Regions from separate parts of the Streptomyces sp. NPDC048196 genome, predicted to be linked through region 3. Evidence: riboswitches for the same ligand, from Rfam matches in the RefSeq annotation. Region 3 holds a riboswitch; each other region holds the start of a gene.

What was found. A riboswitch is a leader RNA that binds a small molecule or an ion and turns the genes downstream of it on or off. The one in region 3 is predicted to bind cyclic di-AMP.
Positions count from the first base shown of each region.
Region 1: linked by a shared signal. The riboswitch ahead of AB0E02_RS33185 (M23 family metallopeptidase) and the one ahead of AB0E02_RS07615 (M23 family metallopeptidase) in region 3 are both predicted to bind cyclic di-AMP.
Region 2: linked by a shared signal. The riboswitch ahead of AB0E02_RS28185 (transglycosylase family protein) and the one ahead of AB0E02_RS07615 (M23 family metallopeptidase) in region 3 are both predicted to bind cyclic di-AMP.
Region 4: linked by a shared signal. The riboswitch ahead of AB0E02_RS31090 (NlpC/P60 family protein) and the one ahead of AB0E02_RS07615 (M23 family metallopeptidase) in region 3 are both predicted to bind cyclic di-AMP.

Region 1 covers NZ_JBEZMM010000054.1:21,147-25,321, forward strand. The annotation lists gene AB0E02_RS33185 (M23 family metallopeptidase) at 128-1,528, opposite strand; cyclic di-AMP (ydaO/yuaA leader) riboswitch at 1,540-1,694, opposite strand; gene AB0E02_RS33190 (DUF2332 domain-containing protein) at 1,989-3,248, shown strand; gene AB0E02_RS33195 (PP2C family protein-serine/threonine phosphatase) at 3,372-4,175, opposite strand, start outside.
Region 2 covers NZ_JBEZMM010000036.1:50,235-54,409, forward strand. The annotation lists gene AB0E02_RS28175 (cytochrome P450) at 1-11, shown strand, start outside; gene AB0E02_RS28180 (transglycosylase family protein) at 262-1,278, shown strand; cyclic di-AMP (ydaO/yuaA leader) riboswitch at 1,491-1,699, shown strand; gene AB0E02_RS28185 (transglycosylase family protein) at 1,707-2,363, shown strand; gene eno (phosphopyruvate hydratase) at 2,668-3,948, shown strand; gene AB0E02_RS28195 (septum formation initiator family protein) at 4,127-4,175, shown strand, end outside.
Region 3 covers NZ_JBEZMM010000004.1:188,946-193,120, forward strand. The annotation lists gene AB0E02_RS07600 (GNAT family N-acetyltransferase) at 1-185, opposite strand, end outside; gene AB0E02_RS07605 (HPr family phosphocarrier protein) at 318-599, shown strand; gene AB0E02_RS07610 (GntR family transcriptional regulator) at 928-1,617, opposite strand; gene AB0E02_RS07615 (M23 family metallopeptidase) at 1,800-2,600, opposite strand; cyclic di-AMP (ydaO/yuaA leader) riboswitch at 2,613-2,766, opposite strand; gene AB0E02_RS07620 (pitrilysin family protein) at 3,032-4,175, opposite strand, start outside.
Region 4 covers NZ_JBEZMM010000045.1:43,939-48,113, reverse strand. The annotation lists gene AB0E02_RS31105 (8-amino-7-oxononanoate synthase) at 1-235, shown strand, start outside; gene AB0E02_RS31100 (ATP-binding protein) at 474-902, shown strand; gene AB0E02_RS31095 (GNAT family protein) at 1,116-1,763, opposite strand; gene AB0E02_RS31090 (NlpC/P60 family protein) at 1,821-2,294, opposite strand; cyclic di-AMP (ydaO/yuaA leader) riboswitch at 2,299-2,472, opposite strand; gene AB0E02_RS31085 (hypothetical protein) at 2,780-3,088, opposite strand; gene AB0E02_RS31080 (ATP-dependent Clp protease proteolytic subunit) at 3,094-3,729, opposite strand; gene AB0E02_RS31075 (MFS transporter) at 4,133-4,175, opposite strand, start outside.

The DNA.
Region 1 (4,175 bases), on a different contig from region 3:
CATGGACGTGTCCCCATGGACGTGTCCCCATGGACGTGTCCCCATGGACGCGTTCCCATAGTCACATCCCATGGTCGTGTCCTCACGGCCGTATCCGTGATTCCTGTGGGCCGCCCGCCCCGCTTCGTCAGACGTTGACGCCGTGGTCGCGCAGCCAGGGCATCGGGTCTATCGGGTCGCCGGCGCCGGGGCGTACCTCCAGGTGGAGGTGCGGACCGGTGACGTTGCCCGTGGCGCCGACCCGGCCGATGACGTCGCCAGTGCTGACCTTGCCCGAGGTCTTGACCATCGAGGACAGGTGGCAGAACCACAGCTCGGTGCCGTCGTCGAGGGTCAGGACGATGCGGTAGCCGTACGAACCGGCCCAGCCGGCCTGGGTGATGGTGCCGGAGTGCACGGCCTTGACGGGCGTGCCGGTCGGGGCGGCGAAGTCCTGGCCGGTGTGGTCCGCGACCCAGCGGTCACCGGCCTGACCGAAGCTCGCGGTGAGGGTGTACGAGGAGACCGGGGTGATGAAGCTCTGCGCCAGTTTGGCGAGGCGTTCGGCCTCGACCTTACGGCGGGCCTCCTCCTCGGCCTTGCGCTTGGCCTCGGCCGCTGCCTCCTTCTTGGCGGCCGCGGCCTGCTCGGCGGCCTTCAGGTCCGCGGCGGCGTCCGTGGTGGCCTGCTTGATCGCGGCCTGCTCGGCGGCCTCGCGGGCCTCCTGCTCGGCTGAGCCCTGCTGGGCGTCGGCCTGCTGGAGGATACGGCTGCGCAGCGCCTCACCGGCGTCCGCGCCAGAGCCCGAGCCCGTAACCGCGTCAGAGCCGGAGCCCGTGCCCGTGCCCGTGCTCGATCCGGCGCCCCCGCCCGTACCCGTGCCCGCGTCCGTGGTGGACGGCGAGCCCGGACCGGCGTTCCCGGTGAGCGGGTCGGCGGGAGTGGTGGCGGAGGAAGAGGCGGAAGCGGTGTGCGCGCCCCCATCGGTGTGCGAACCGCCGTCGGATATCAGGTCGCCGACGCCGGGCAGGGAGGCGGCGTCCGGGAGGTGGTCGGAGACGGCGTCGGCCACTCCGCCGAGGTCGGGCATCGAGATCGGCACCGGCGGCCGGCCCTCGGCCGTGGCCATCCCGCCCGCGCCGACCGCCGCGATGACGCCGACGCCCAGGACCGTCCCGCCGCGGGCGAGTCCACCGCCGCGCTGCTTGGCCACCCGGTGCTTGCCGCGGGCCGGGCGGACGGACTCCTCGGTGGGGTTCCATTCCTCCCACTGGCCGTCGGCGTCACCGTTCGCCTCACCGGCCGCCGCGAAGCGGGTGTCGGTGCCGACAGTGGTGTCGGCACCGAAAGCAGCGTCAGTGGCGAAAGCAGCGTCGGTGCCGAAAGCAGCGTCAGTGGTGAAAGCGGTGTCGGTGACGGCTGCGGTGTCGCCGGGATGCGCGAAGGCGTGGGGGGCGCCTGACGCGTACCGGGCGTACGGGGCGTCCGGGCCCCGGTCGTCGGAGTCGTAGGCGGACGGAGCCTCGGGGCCAGGCCTGTTGGACGCCACGGGGGCGCACTCCTTTCCTTCCTTCTCGCCTACCGGGTTAGCTGACGGGTTCGGAGCAGGAAGGTCTCCTACGGGCACCCTCTGGCGAAGGCGTCCGATTCACCCCAAGGTGGTGGTTCCCCGGTTCCCTTGGTGCAGTTCGAGGTGCTGGAGGTGCGTGAAAAGCGCGTGCGGGATTCGGCGTCGGCGCACGGTGCCGCCTCTTGCGGCGGCTGGGACGACCGCGCTGCGTTATCGGACAGTAATAGAGATCGCGACGGTTTTCCAAGCCTTCCCGGGAATCCATATGCCTCGCGCACCAGCTTTGGCGTGGTGTTTTCCGGTCACCATGGCCATAAATCGGGCGAGTTGACCGCACCGCCCCGTGCCGCGTCTAAACGATCTCTCGATGATTGTGCGTCAGTTGTTATGCGGAGGGGTGCCTGCCCATTACGGAACGTGAAGACAGTAACGTCGGATCATGGTCGTCAACGCCGAGCGCCCTGGACACTCCCTGCACCCCGGACACTCCGAGCGCCCCGGACCCTTCGAAAGTCCCGGATACGCCGAGAGCCCCGGACCCGCCGAACCCCTCCGCAACGCCGGTCACGGCCGCCACGGCCGTCCCGGCCACGGCGGAGTCCCGACCGGAAACGCCCAGGAGGTGGCGCGGCGGTACCAGGAGTTCTCCTGGCGCGAGGCGCGCGGCCGGTCCGACGCCCACGAGGAGTTGAGCGCCCGGATCGGCCAGGACCAGGAGCTGTGCGAGCTGCTGGCGGGTTCGCTGCCGGCCGGCGACAAGCAGCAGCCCCAGCTCCTGCTCGCCGCCGTACGCCATCTCGACGGGCCGCACGCGGAACAGGGCCCGCGCGGCGCGGTGGCGTACGGGCGCTGGCGCGAATGGACGATCCGGCACTGGGACCAGGTGCGGGACGTCATCATGCGCCGCGGCACCCAGACCAACGAACCGGCCCGCTGCGCCACGCTGCTGCCGCTGCTCGCCCGGCTGCCCCAGCCGCTGGCCCTCCTGGAGGTCGGCACCTCGGCCGGGCTGTGCCTGCACCCGGACCGCTACCGGTACGCGTACGGACCCTGGTACGGGGAAGCAGGCGATCCGGCGGCCCACGCCCCGCTCGTCGACGTAGGCGCGGCCGACAGCCCCGTGGTCTTCCACTGCCAGGTGCAGTCGCCGGGGCCGGGGGCGGGGGCGGCGGAGCAAGGGGCGTCGCACGTCCCCATCCGCCTGCCCGAAGTCGTCTGGCGGGCCGGGATCGATCTCGCACCGCTCGACCCGGTCGCCGACCGGGACGACCTGCGCTGGCTGCAGTCGCTCGTGTGGCCCGGCGACGAGGCGCGGGCGGCCCGGCTGTCCGCGGCCGTCGACGCGGTGCGGGCGGTGCCGCGGCCGCGGATCGTCCGCGGGGACCTGATCGACGAACTGCCCGCTTTGGCGGCCGAGGCGCCGGCCGGGGCGACGCTGGTCGTGTTCCACACCTCCGTGCTGAGCTATCTGCCGTACGCCCGGCGCGAGGAGTTCGCCCGGCTCGTACGGTCGGTCCTCGACGGGCGGGACGGCGGCGGGCACTGGGTCTCCCAGGAGCACCACTCCGTACTGCCGTGGCTCCCGCTGCCCGCGCACCACACCCCACGCCCGGACGACCCGCTGCAGCTGACGCTCGCCCTGGACGGGCACCCGGTCGCGCTCACCGGGCCGCACGGACAGAGCTTCCGCCCGCTGTAGGCGGCCCCCGGCGGGTGCCTGGCAGCGGCCGGCCCTGCCGGGCCCAGGCCCAGGCGCACCCTTGTCAGCCCCTCCGCCCGCCGTAGTAGTGCGCCGCGCGAACCGGCCCGGAGCGCCGAGCCCTCACTCCCCCATCGGCCGCTGCACCGCCAGCAGGGCCATGTCGTCCGCCGGGTCCCCGCCCGTGTGCCGGGCGACGTCCTCGATGAGGGCGTCCAGGAGGCTGCCGGGGCCCGGGAAGTGCCGGCCGCGGAGCTTGTCGGCCGGGTCGTAGAAGCGGCCGCGCAGGTCGCGGGCCTCGGTCACACCGTCCGTGAAGAAGACGAGCAGCGAACCGGCCGGGAAGAACGACTCGTCGGAACGGTCCGGCCAGCTCGCCACCTCCCTCATCCCCAGCGGCAGCGCAGGCACGGCGGGCGTCAGCTCGCACAGCCCGCCGTCCGGGCCCAGCAACAGGGGCGCCGGGTGGCCGCGGTTGAGGACCCGCAGCACGGGCCGCCCGTCGGCGGGGATCTCGGCCAGGACCGCGGTGGTGAACCCCTCGTACCGGTCGAGCCCCGCGCGCCGCCCGCCCTCCCGTTGCAGTGCCCGCTCCAGCCGGCCGGCCACCGCCTCCAGGGTGGCCTCCTGTTCCGCCGCCTCCCGGAAGGCGCCGATGACGACCACGGCGGACTCCACCGCCTCCAGCCCCTTGCCGCGGACGTCGCCGACGATCAGCCGTACGCCGTGCGGGGTGTCCTGCACCGCGTAGAAATCGCCGCCGATCCGGGCGTCCGCCCGCGCGCCCACGTACCGGGCGGCGACCGCGAGCCCGCCGAGCCGCTCGGGCGGCGCCGGCAGGACGGCCCGCTGCGCGGCCTCCGAGACGTCCCGTACGGACGCCAGACGGGCGTCGGACCTCCGGACGACGCGGTTGATGGCGAGCGC
Region 2 (4,175 bases), on a different contig from region 3:
AGCGGCCCTGACCAGCGGCGAAGGCCGGTGGTGACAGAGCGTCAGGACGTGACCTGCGCGTGATCTTTGCTACACCGACTTGTGACTACCCGTGACCCCGGCTACCTTTCGATCCACGATCGACGGCTCCTCGAACACATTGCCGAGGAAGCCGCCGGATCGCGACAACTCAACCGCCGCGCGAAAGGCATCCGCATGCGTTCCGGGAACGGCCGACACCGTCGCCCCCGTCAAGCACCGGCCATCTTTGTCACGGCGGGAGTGACCGGCTCGGCACTCGCACTGCCCCTGCTCTCCGCCAGTGGCGCGCACGCCGCCGACACCGCGACCTGGGACCGGGTCGCCCAGTGCGAGAGCGGCGGCATCTGGAGCTCGGACACCGGCAACGGCTTCTACGGGGGCCTCCAGCTCACCCAGGACATGTGGGACCGGCACGGCGGCGGGGCCTACGCCTCGCGGCCCGACCTCGCCAGCCGCGCCCAGCAGATCGCGGTGGCCGAGACGATCCTCGACGACCTCGGCCCGGACGCCTGGCCGAGCTGTGCGGTGAACGCCGGCCTGACGAAGGACGGCCGGGCGCCGCAGGTCGACCCGGGCGGCACCAGCGCCCCGATACCCGACCCCTCGGACGACGACGGCTCCACCGGCTCCACCGGGATGCACGACGGAACGGCCGACAACCCCGGTGGCGATGCGGGTGACGAGCCGGCCGGTGACGAGCCGTCGCAGACCACGCCGTCCCCGTCCACTCCCGCCCCCTCGGACTCCGCCGGCACCGGCGAATCGTCCCCCGGCCCCGACCGGACCTCCGGGCCGTCCGGCGACGCGACACCGGGCGACCGGGGCGAGGACCCGTCCGGCACCCCCGGCCCCTCCGACGACGGCAGCGGCACGGACGACGGCAGCGGTACGGGCTCCGCGGACGGCACGGCCTCCGACGGGCCGCAGGACGGGTCGCAGGGCGGTACGGGGACGGACGGCGTGCCGGGCGGTTCGGGCCGGCACCGCGGCGGCGCGGACCCGGGCGAGGAGGACGGCACCGGCCGGACGGCCGGCGGGCGGCACGCCTCGCGCGGTGACGACGCGCACCGGACGCCCCCGGCGGGCGGCGACGGGTACACCGTGCAGCCGGGTGACAGCCTGTCAGCGATCGCCCAGGCGCACCGGCTGCCGGGTGGCTGGCCGGCGCTCTACGACCGCAACGAGGACGTCGTCGGCTCCGACGCGGACCTGATCCAACCAGGTCAGCAGCTCGATCTCGGCCAGTCCGCAGGGTAGTTCGCCGGTTTTGGCCCGCTTTGGCGAAAGTGAGACAAGCGTCTCGTTGTGGGGCGGTGGGCCCCGAAGGGTCCACCGCCGTCGCACCGGTCCCCACCTGCGGGTTTACGACCCCTCCGTGATCAAAAATGGTCAACTCGGTCCAGTTGGGGGGGTTTGAACGCCACGGGGATTCCTGATTACGGTCATCACCGCTCGCCAAAGCGGGCCCCTTCGATCACACGCCGAATCCTGCCGGTGGTCGGAGGCAGTTGACGCGCAAGCGCCGTAGGCAGGAGCGGGGGAACCAAGGTAGGCGCCGGCCCGGCCCGTGAAAGCGGGTCAGCCGGCTTGGGGTGAAGCCCGGTGCCCATGGCACCGGCCGGGCGACTCATCAGTCCGAACCCGACAGCTCACCTCGCAGGCGTCGGTGAGGAAACGAACGAACCATGCTGATCAACAAGGGCAAGCACCGTCGTCCCTCCAAGGCCGTCCGCGTCGCCACGCTCGCCGGTGTCGCCGGTGCCGCCGTGGCCGTCCCGCTGATGGGCGCCACCTCCGCTTCCGCCGCCTCCGTCGCCACCTGGGACAAGGTCGCCCAGTGCGAGTCCGGCGGCAACTGGTCGATCAACACCGGTAACGGCTACTACGGTGGCCTGCAGTTCTCCAACTCCAGCTGGGCCGCCGCCGGCGGCACCAAGTACGCGCCGCGCGCGGACCTCGCCACCAAGTCCCAGCAGATCGCCGCCGCCGAGAAGCTCCTCGCCCTCCAGGGCCCGGGTGCCTGGTCCTGCGCCGGCGCCGGCGGCCTGACCTCCGGCGGTCCGTCCCCCGACCTGAACACCAGCGCCCCGGTGGCCAAGTCCGCGCCGGCGAAGAGCGACGCCGCCGTCAAGCGCACCCCGGCCGCCCCGAAGCACGAGAGCGCCCCGGCCGCCCCGAAGAAGAACCAGGGCCACGGCAACTACACCGTCAAGGCGGGCGACACCCTCGCCAAGATCGCCAAGGCGCACGGCACCCACTGGAAGGCCGTCTACGCGGCCAACAAGTCCGTCATCGGCGGCAACCCCAACCTGATCTTCCCGGGCCAGAAGCTGCACGTCTGAGCCATCCCCGCACCGGGACACCCCTGGTGAGACCGGCCCCGTCCGGCGCGCCCCTCCCCCCGGCGCGCCGCGGCGGGGCTTCTGTCGTATCCCCCGTCCTTCCCACCGCCGTCCCCGCCACCGCCGGCCGGCCGTTCCGCCGGACTTTCCCCGCTCGGCGAACGTTGCGGCAAACGCCCCATGAGCTGGGCCTTTGCGCTGCTTGTGGGGTTATTCCGTCCCACGGAGCGGGCCAAGGGCAGGCGGACGCCCCCCGGGCCGTTAGGCTCGTGCTGCAACTCCAGACACCCATGAAGGAGACAACGTGCCGTCCATCGACGTCGTCGTAGCCCGCGAAATTCTCGACTCGCGAGGTAATCCCACGGTCGAGGTCGAGGTCGGCCTCGACGACGGCAGCACCGGCCGTGCCGCCGTGCCGTCCGGCGCCTCGACCGGCGCCTTCGAGGCCATCGAGCTCCGCGACGGCGACCCCAACCGCTACCTCGGCAAGGGCGTGGAGAAGGCCGTCCTGGCCGTCATCGAGCAGATCGGCCCGGAGCTCGTCGGCTACGACGCGACCGAGCAGCGGCTGATCGACCAGGCCATGTTCGACCTGGACGCCACCGACAACAAGGGCTCGCTCGGCGCCAACGCCATCCTCGGCGTCTCCCTCGCCGTCGCGCACGCCGCCTCCGAGGCCAGCGACCTCCCGCTGTTCCGCTACCTGGGCGGCCCGAACGCGCACGTCCTGCCCGTGCCGATGATGAACATCCTGAACGGCGGCTCGCACGCCGACTCCAACGTGGACATCCAGGAGTTCATGATCGCCCCGATCGGCGCGGAGTCCTTCTCCGAGGCCCTGCGCTGGGGCGCCGAGGTCTACCACACCCTCAAGAAGGTCCTGAAGGAGCGCGGTCTGTCGACCGGCCTGGGCGACGAGGGCGGCTTCGCCCCGAACCTCGGCTCCAACCGCGAGGCCCTCGACCTCATCCTGGAAGCCATCAAGCAGGCCGGCTACGCCCCCGGCCAGGACATCGCGCTCGCCCTGGACGTCGCCGCCTCCGAGTTCTACAAGGACGGCTCGTACCAGTTCGAGGGCCAGTCCCGCTCGGCCGCCCAGATGACCGAGTACTACGCGGAGCTCGTCGACGCGTACCCGCTGGTCTCCATCGAGGACCCGCTGTTCGAGGACGACTGGGCCGGCTGGAAGGTCATCACCGACAAGCTCGGCGCCAAGGTCCAGCTGGTCGGTGACGACCTGTTCGTCACCAACCCCGAGCGCCTGGCCCGCGGCATCGAGGAGGGCTCCGCCAACGCCCTTCTGGTCAAGGTCAACCAGATCGGCTCGCTGACCGAGACCCTGGACGCCGTCGAGCTGGCCCAGCGCAACGGCTTCAAGTGCATGATGTCGCACCGCTCCGGCGAGACCGAGGACGTCACCATCGCCGACCTCGCCGTCGCCACCAACTGCGGCCAGATCAAGACCGGCGCCCCGGCCCGCTCCGAGCGCGTCGCCAAGTACAACCAGCTGCTGCGCATCGAGGAGATCCTCGACGACGCCGCGGTGTACGCCGGCCGCAGCGCGTTCCCCCGCTTCAAGGGCTGACGCTCCGAAGCGCGGCGCCCCGCGGTTCCGCCGGGGCGGCCCGACCCGGGGCCCGAAAGGGCTGATCGGGCGAGCCGACCGCCCAGCGCCCCGTACGTCCCCGGCGACGGTCCCGTACCGTTGCCGGGGACGTACCTGCTTGAAGCAGACCGGCGTCCGTCAGTGAAGGGGAGACGACGTGCCCGCGGACCGGTTCTCGACCGCGACCCGACTCAAGGCGCTCGGCG
Region 3 (4,175 bases):
GACAGGCGCGGGTAGGGCGCGAAGAAGCGGTAGTACTTGGACTCGTCCGAGACCTGCTCGTAGAAGGAGACCAGCCGCTCGGCGTCGTCGGGGGTGATGGGGCGGATCCGCGCCGTGCCGCCGTCACGCAGCACCACGTCGGCTTCCCAGTGGGTCGGGTATGCGTGGTCCGGCGGCTTCTGCATGCGGACAGCGTACGACCGGCCACCGACAACCGGCCCGGCGCGCGTAATGTCGAGGTCGAGGGAGTCTGGGAGCAGTCCCGGCAGCGTGAGAGAATGGTCTAGACAACAGTCACGACTTTGAAGGGCAACACCATGGCTGAGCGCCGCGTCAATGTCGGTTGGGCCGAGGGCCTGCACGCCCGCCCCGCATCGATCTTCGTCCGGGCGGCCACCGCCGCCGGCGTCCCGATGACGATCGCCAAGGCCGATGGCAACCCGGTCAACGCGGCCTCCATGCTCGCGGTCCTGGGCCTGGGCGCCCAGGGCGGCGAGGAGATCGTGCTGGCCTCGGACGCCGAGGGCGCCGAGGAAGCGCTCGACCGCCTGGCCAAGCTCGTCGCCGAGGGTCTCGAAGAGCTCCCCGAGACGGTCTGAGTCCCCCGGGACGTCCCTTCGTGCGGCGGCCCCGCCACGGTGACCTGAAGAGGTGCCGCGGCGGGGCCGTTCTGCGTGCCGGAGAAATGTCGTTCCGGGAAAAGCTCGTTCCTGGCGAAATACCGCCGTCCCTCGGCCACGCAAATGCCGTGCCGACCGCCACGGAATTTTCATGGCTTGGGGCCGGTACGCGAGGGAAAGGCATGCACCGGAAAGCCTGCGGTGTCATATACGTGCCGGAAAGCAGGCAGGTGCCGAAACCTGAAATCAAAGGCGGAAACCATCGCCGCCCCGGAAAACGCACACCCCTTTGTATACGGCCCGCTTGTTAAGAACGGGCTCGCGCTGTGTTGACGGGCCGTTTCGTATCGCTCACGTCGGGTGCCGCGAGGCGCCGCAGCCGGTACACCGGGAGCGACCGCTCGATGTGCGCCGCCATCAGGGCCCGGGCCCGTTCCGCGTCGCCCCGGGCCACCGCGTCCAGCACCGCGCCGTGGTCGTCCCAGGCCTCACCGGCCCGCGGCGTCGGCTCCGTCGCATACATCCACTCGATCTTGCGGCGCAGCTGGGTCAGCAGTGCGGTCAGGCTGGGGCTGCCGGCCGCCTGGGCCAGCGTCTCGTGGAACCAGCCGTCGAGTTGGCGCAGGTCGGCGGGGCTGCCGTGGCGGGCCCGCTCGCGGCCCAGCCGTACCAGTCCGCGCAGCACCTTCAGATGCGCGGGGGTGCGCCGGGCGGCCGCGCGGGCCGCGCCCAGCGGCTCCAGCAGGGCGCGGATGTCGAGCAGGTCGGCGGCCTCCTGCTCGGTGGGCTCGGCGACGCAGGCGCCCGCGTGGTGGCGGGTGGTGACGAAGCCCTCCGACTGCAGGGTGCGCAGCGCTTCGCGGACCGGCACTCTGGAGACGCCGTAGCGCGCCGCCAGGATCTCCTCGATCAGCCGGCTCCCCGGCGCCAGTGCGCCGGAGACGATGTCCTCGCGAATCGCCGTGCACACCGCATGCGCGGAAATATGGCCTCGCATCGATCGTGCCTCCGCCGTAATCCCCGGAAAACGCCGCCGGTCGGCGGCTTTTCCGAGACTCTATTCGACCGGCGCGGCTTTTCCGACGGACTCCGCGTATTCGGCGATATTTTTTGGCCAGCCGACGCGGGGCATGAGGAGGCGTGCGCTGAGGGCGTGGGGCGGGCCGGTCGGACGCCGACTCAGACGTTGACGCCGTGCGACCGCAGATACGCGATCGGGTCGATGTCGGAGCCGTAGTCCGGGCCGGTGCGGGCCTCGAAGTGCAGATGCGGGCCGGTGACGTTGCCGGTGGCCCCGGAGAGGCCGATCTGCTGGCCGGGGGTGACGGTCTGGCCGACCGAGACGCCGATCGACGACAGGTGGCCGTACTGGGTGTACGTGCCGTCGTGCATCTTGATCACGATGTTGTTGCCGTACGCGCCGCCCCAGCCGGCCTCGACGACGGTGCCCGCGCCGACCGCGTGGACGGAGGCCCCGGTGGCGGCGTGGAAGTCGATGCCCGTGTGACTGCCGGACGACCACAGGCTGCTGGAGGCCTGGTAGCCGGTGGAGACGTAGGAGCCCGCGACGGGGGCGACGAAGGCGTTCAGGCGCTTGCGCTCGGCGTCCCGGGCGGCCCGCTCCTTGGCCTCGCGCTCCGCCTTGGCCTTCTTCCTGGCCGCCTCGGCGTGCCGCTCGGCCTCCGCCGCGCGCTTCTTGGCCTCGGCCTCGGCCTTCGCCTTCACGGCGGCGACCTCGGCGGCGGCCTGCTGGGCGTCGGCCTGGACCTCCAGGCGGTGGGCGAGTTCGTCACCGAGCACGACGGCCTGGGTGAGACCGGTGTCCTGGGTGCGCGCCTCGTCGGTGGCGGCCATCGCGGGCGAGGCCAGGGAGGCGACGACTCCGGAGGTGGCGAGGGTGGCTATGCCGGCGAGGTTGCGGGTCGTCCGGGCGCTGCGGCTGGCCCTGCGGTGCTTCCCGGTGGCACGGGTGAACGCCATGTGCTGGCTTGTCCTTTCCTTCCCTCTCGCCTACCGGGTTAGCTGACGGGTTCGGAGCAGGAAGGTCTCCTACGGGCTCCTCCGGAGAGGGGCCCGATTCACCCCAGGGACGTGGGTCCCCGGCTCCCCTGGCTCGCGCCGTAGGGGGACTCGGCGATGACTGTCCGGTGCCACTGTTGTGGCGGAGTTGTGACGAACAGCCGGACCGACGCTAATCGGGGCCACTTTGCGGAGCCAAACGGAACGGCAATTTTGTGCGGGATGCCACAAGTTCCGGCCCAACAGGCCCTCACAAACCGGACATACGGCGGACACCGACGGGCTTCGGCCGGACTCCGGCCGACTCCGGCGGACATGCGACGGCTCCCGTGGTGAGCGAACACCACGGGAGCCGGTCAGAACGTGACGCATCGTCATGCGCCAAGGGAAGGCTAGCCGCTGACGACCGTCACCTCTCCGATGCCCAGCGCCTTGACGGGCTCGGTGATCTGCGCGGCGTCGCCCACCAGGACGGTCACCAGGCGGTCCACCGGGAAGGCGTTGACGGCGGCGGCGGTCGCCTCGACCGTGCCGGTCTCCGCGAGCCGGAGGTACAACTGCGCCTGGAAGTCGTCCGGGAGCTGCTGCTCCACCTGGTCGGCGAGGGTGCCCGCGACGGCCGCCGCGGTCTCGTACTTGAGCGGCGCCACCCCGACGAGGTTCTGCACCGCGACGTCCCGCTCCTCGTCCGTCAGCCCCTCTGCCGCGAGGGTCCGCAGCACCTTCCAGAGGTCCTCCAGCGCCGGCCCGGTGGAGGCCGTGTCCACCGAGCCGCTGATGGCGAGCAACGCCGCGCCGGTGGCGCCCTCGGGGGACGTGGGAGCCGTGGAGCGCAATACCTGGCCGAAGGCGCGCACCCCGTAGGTGTAGCCCTTCTCCTCGCGCAGCACGCGGTCCAGCCGGGAGGTGAGGGTGCCGCCCAGGCAGTACGTGCCGAGCACCTGGGCCGGCCACACGCGGTCGTGCCGGTCGGCGCCGATCCGGCCGAGGAGCAGCTGCGTCTGGACCGCGCCGGGGCGGTCCACGATCACCACGCGGCCGGTGTCGTCGGCGGCGATCGGGGTGGCCTTGACCGGCTCGGCCGTCGAACCGCTCCAGGCGCCGAGGGTGTCGGCCAGCGCCGCGGCCAGGTCGATGTCGGTGAAGTCACCGACGATCACGGCGGTGGCCGTGGCGGGCCGGACGTGCGCGTCGTAGAAGGCGCGCACGGCCGCGGCGTCGATCCGCGCGACGGTCTCCTCGGTGCCCTGGCGGGGGCGGGAGATCCGCGCGGTGGCCGGGAACAGCTCCTTGGAGAGCGCCATCGCCGCGCGCCGGGCCGGGTTGGCGAGCTCGTGCGGGATCTCGTCGAGGCGGTTGCGGACCAGCCGCTCGATCTCGCTCTCGGGGAAGGCGGGGGCGCGCAGCGCGTCGGCGAGCAGGCCGAGCGCGCGGGTCAGCCGGGACGCCGGGACCTCCAGGGAGACGCGTACGCCGGGGTGGTCGGCGTGCGCGTCCAGCGTGGCGCCGCAGCGCTCCAGCTCGGCGGCGAAGCCC
Region 4 (4,175 bases), on a different contig from region 3:
GACGGCGGTACGGCCGGACGCCGCGGTGGTGTCCGTCCGCGCCCCCTCGCCGGAGGCCGCGGTCCGCTGGGCCGCCGACTGCCGCACGGCCGGTCTCGCGGTCGGCTGCTTCCGCCCGCCGTCCGTGCCGGACGGGATCTCCCGGCTGCGGCTCACCGCCCGCGCGGACCTGACGGAGGGGCAGCTCGACCAAGCGGTGGAGACGATCGTCGCCACCGCGCCGTCGATGATCTGATCCTCGGTGACGCTGGGTGACCGGCACGGCGTCCCCTATCCGGTCTCCCGTCGCAGAGTTCACCGCATCGAGCGATAGATATCTGTAGATGTTGCTGGATCGAGCACCACACCGGGGGCACGGGTGGCAGTCTGGCGCTCCAGCAGAAGCCCGAGGCCGCATCGTTGACCCGAGCGGCACGCCGGCTCACCGGTCAGCGGACCGGAGCCGGCCTCGGTGGGAAAGGGACGGCGTCGCGATGGCAGACCACCAGGAATCCGCACTCACCCTGCCGAGCGCCCCGGAATCGGTCCGCCTCGCCCGCGGACACGCCCTCGCGGTGCTCACCGAATGGGGTCTGCCCGCCGCTTCCGCCACCGCCGACGCGGTCCGCCTGATCGTCTCCGAACTCGCCACCAACGCCGTCCAGCACACCTTCGGACGGTCCCCGACCTTCACCCTCGAACTCCGCCTGGACCGCGACGAGGAACTGCGCGTCGGGGTCACCGACAGTCACCCGCGCCGCCCGCGCCGGCTGCCCGCCGCGGTCCAGCAGGACAACGGCCGGGGGCTGGTCATCATCCGCTTCCTCGCCGCGGAGGCCGGCGGCCGGCTCTCCGTCGTCCCGACCGACACCGGCGGCAAGACCGTCTGGATCAGCCTGCCCTGGCGGATCGCGGTCGGCTGACGGCGCGGCCGTCACGGAGGGCCGCCGTAACGGAAGGCCGCCGTGATGGGAAGCCCGCTGTGAGGGGAAGCCCGACGTCACGGCACGGCGGGGCGGCCGAACGCGCCGCGCGGCGGCGCGCACCGGGCGCCCCGCGCGCCGGGAGCTTCACGCGCTGGAAGCCCCGCGAGCCGGAGGCCACCACCGGCGCCCTGCCCACGCAGCGGCTACGGCTCAGCCGCGTCCGCCGACCGGCACCATCAGCACCTCCGCGCCCACCGGTACGAACCCCGCGGCCAGCAGGGCACGGACGCTGCGGGCGTTGCCGGGGGCGGCCTGGGCCCAGAGCCGTTCGCCCGCCGGTATGAGATGGCGGGCGGCGTGCGCCAGCCGGCGGCCGAGACCGCGGCCCTGGCCGGCGGCCTCGACCTCCACCGCCAGCTCAAGGCGGCCGGCCACGCCCCGGCCGATGACCAGCGTCCCGCCGTCCCCGGTCGTCCAGACCCGCACCTCGTCGCGGTGGCGCAGGGCCCGCACGATCCGCGGATGGCTGCGGTCCGTGGTCTCCACCAGCTCCAGCGGCGGCGGGCCGGGCAGTGCCTCGGCGACCGTGGCCAGGTCGATGTTGTTGGCCTCGCGGCCGGTCCGCTCACCCAGCGCGGTGAGGAACGGCGGGCTGAGCGGTCCGGCGAGGTCGCCGGGGGCTGTCCGGTCGTGCACCCAGGACGGCTCCACGTCCGCGAACACCACGGCATGGCAGGTGAACGACACCACGCCCACGTCCCGCGGGGACGGCGGGGGCAGCACCGTCACCGAACCGTCCGCGGGCGGGAAGCAGCCCCGCGCCGCGGCCGTAAGCACCTTGCTCAGTTCCGAGGTCACCCCGTCAAGTTACCGGGGCCCACTGACACTTCACCGAGCGTCCGGCGTCGCCGCAGCTCAGCGCACTCTTCCGTACGAGACCGCGCGGCTCCAGATCCTCTCCAGCCGCACCACGCTGCCGGCCTTGGGCGCATGCCACATCCGGCCGTGCCCGGCGTAGATGCCGACGTGGTAGATGCCGGTGCCCGAGTGGAAGAAGACCAGGTCCCCGCGTTTCCGGGCGGCGGCCGGGATGTGCCGGGTCTGGCCGTACTGCTGCGCGGCGGTGCGTGGCAGCTCCCGGCCGGCGCGCTTGAACGAGTACACCGTCAGGCCCGAACAGTCGAAGCGGTACGGCCCCATGGCCCCGTACTGGTAGGGCGAGCCCCGCTTGGAGGCCGCGATCCGCAGCGCATGTGCGGAGACGGTCGCGGCCTCGGCGTCGGCGGTGGTTCCCGGGGCGAGCGTGGTCCCGCCGAGCGTGGCCAGTGCCAGTGCGGACACGGCGCCGGCGCGGGCCAGCAGATGTGGCGTATGCGTGCGCACGGTCATGCGCAAACCCTTCGTCAGCCGCCTGCGAAGGAAGACCTGTCGGGTTCGGGCAGGCGAAGATGCCCGGCCGCTTCCACGGCTTCACCCCAAGGAGTCCGTCGGGCCGTGCGGGCCCCGGACCCCGTACTGCTCGGGTCCTCCGCTCCCGCCGATCCACACGCATCGACCGGACATCCGGCACGGCGGCGGGATTAGGCGCCCGGCCGGACCGCCCCGTCGCTGTGGCGGGGTCTTGTCGTCGAAGGGATCCTCACGCACCCGCCACCCGAATTCCGAGTTGAAAATGCCGAATGTGACATGCGCCACAGTTGCGCCGAATGGTGGGATTTGCCCCGTTACGCGCTTGAGAGGCGCCTGCGGCACCCCCCGGACCTGGGGCGAAACATCGGTAACCGCAGTAATTCCGGTGCCCCGCGCAATTCGTCGCCCCCTTACCGCACGCGCGGACGCTACGCCGTCCGGGCAGCGCGGGCGCGCGTGTCGGCTCAGGGTTCCCGGGCCGGCGGCACCGTCACGTATCCGGCCCGGCGTTCCCCGTCCAGCACCCGCAGGGCCCGGGCCAGCGTCTCGCCGTGCCGCTCGTGCTCGCCCCGGTTGTGCATCAGCGTCAGCGCGTCCCGTAGTTCGGCGGCCTTGCTCACCAGTGCCTGAGCGGCGCGCAGGGCTTGGTAGGTGCCGCCGCCGCGGGCCGGGTTGATCCGGCCCAGCAGGTCGAGCGCCTCCAGGTAGCAGTCGATCAGCTGCCCCTCGGCGCGGGTCAGCGCGGGCAGCGGCGGGGTCTCCGGCGGCCACATCCGGCTCACCGCCCCGCGTGCTGGTCGGCCGACTGCTTGCGGTTACGGGTGAGCCCGTCGATCAGGCCGTACGCCTGCGCGGCCGGGGCGTCGAAGATCTTGTCGCGCTCGATGTCCGCGGCGATCCGCTCGCGGGGCTGACCGGTGTGCAGCGCCAGCATCTCCTCCAGCATGGCGCGGCTGCGCAGCAGTTCCTGCGCCTGGATGTAGAGGTCGCTGGCCTGGCCCTCGAACGGTTCGCTCACCGACGGCTGGTGGATCAGCACCCGGGCGCCCGGGAGCGCCAGCCGCTTGCCGGGGGCGCCGGCGGCCAGCAGCACCGCGGCGGAGGACGCGGCCTGCCCCAGGCAGACGGTCTCCACGTCGCACGACACGAAGCGCATCGTGTCGTAGATCGCGGTCATCGCGGTGACCGAGCCGCCGGGGGAGTTGATGTAGAGCGAGATGTCCCGCTCGGGCGCGGCGTGTTCGAGGTGGATCAGCTGCGCCATGACGTCGTTGGCGGCGGTGTCGTCGATCGGGGTCCCCAGGAAGATGATCCGCTCGCTCAGCAGCTTGGAGTACGGGTCCATCGTCACCGTCCCCTGCGTGGTGCGCTCGGTGAACTCCGGAAGGACGTAGCGGGCGGTCGGTCGCAGCATGGCCGGCCCCTTTCCTCTGTAGAAAATGTACAGGACGTACATCCCGTTAGAATGGGACCCGATTTTAGTGATCAAGTCAAATGCCCAGGTCAGATGGGGCTTTTTGCTCCTTGGTGAGGGCTCATGTCTCACATCACTTGTCACCGTTTGGGGGGCGTCCATGGTCAGCCTGGTCCGCGAGCTTGTCGTGATTCGCCGCGGTAGGGCCGAGGTCGGCACGCCGGACGACGTTCCTTGCCTGTTCCCGGGCGGTCGTCCAGGGTGCCCTGTCACCGACAGCCAGATCGGCAAGCGCCTCCCCGACATCGGGATCCGAACCAAACAGGATCGGTCCGCTTGCCCGCGCTCATGCCCAGCGCACCGTGAACGAGCCGTGGCTTGCGGCCGCTTCGGTCGATGAGAATCAGCGCGAATCATCGTCAGCATGAACAGGGCTCCCATACCGA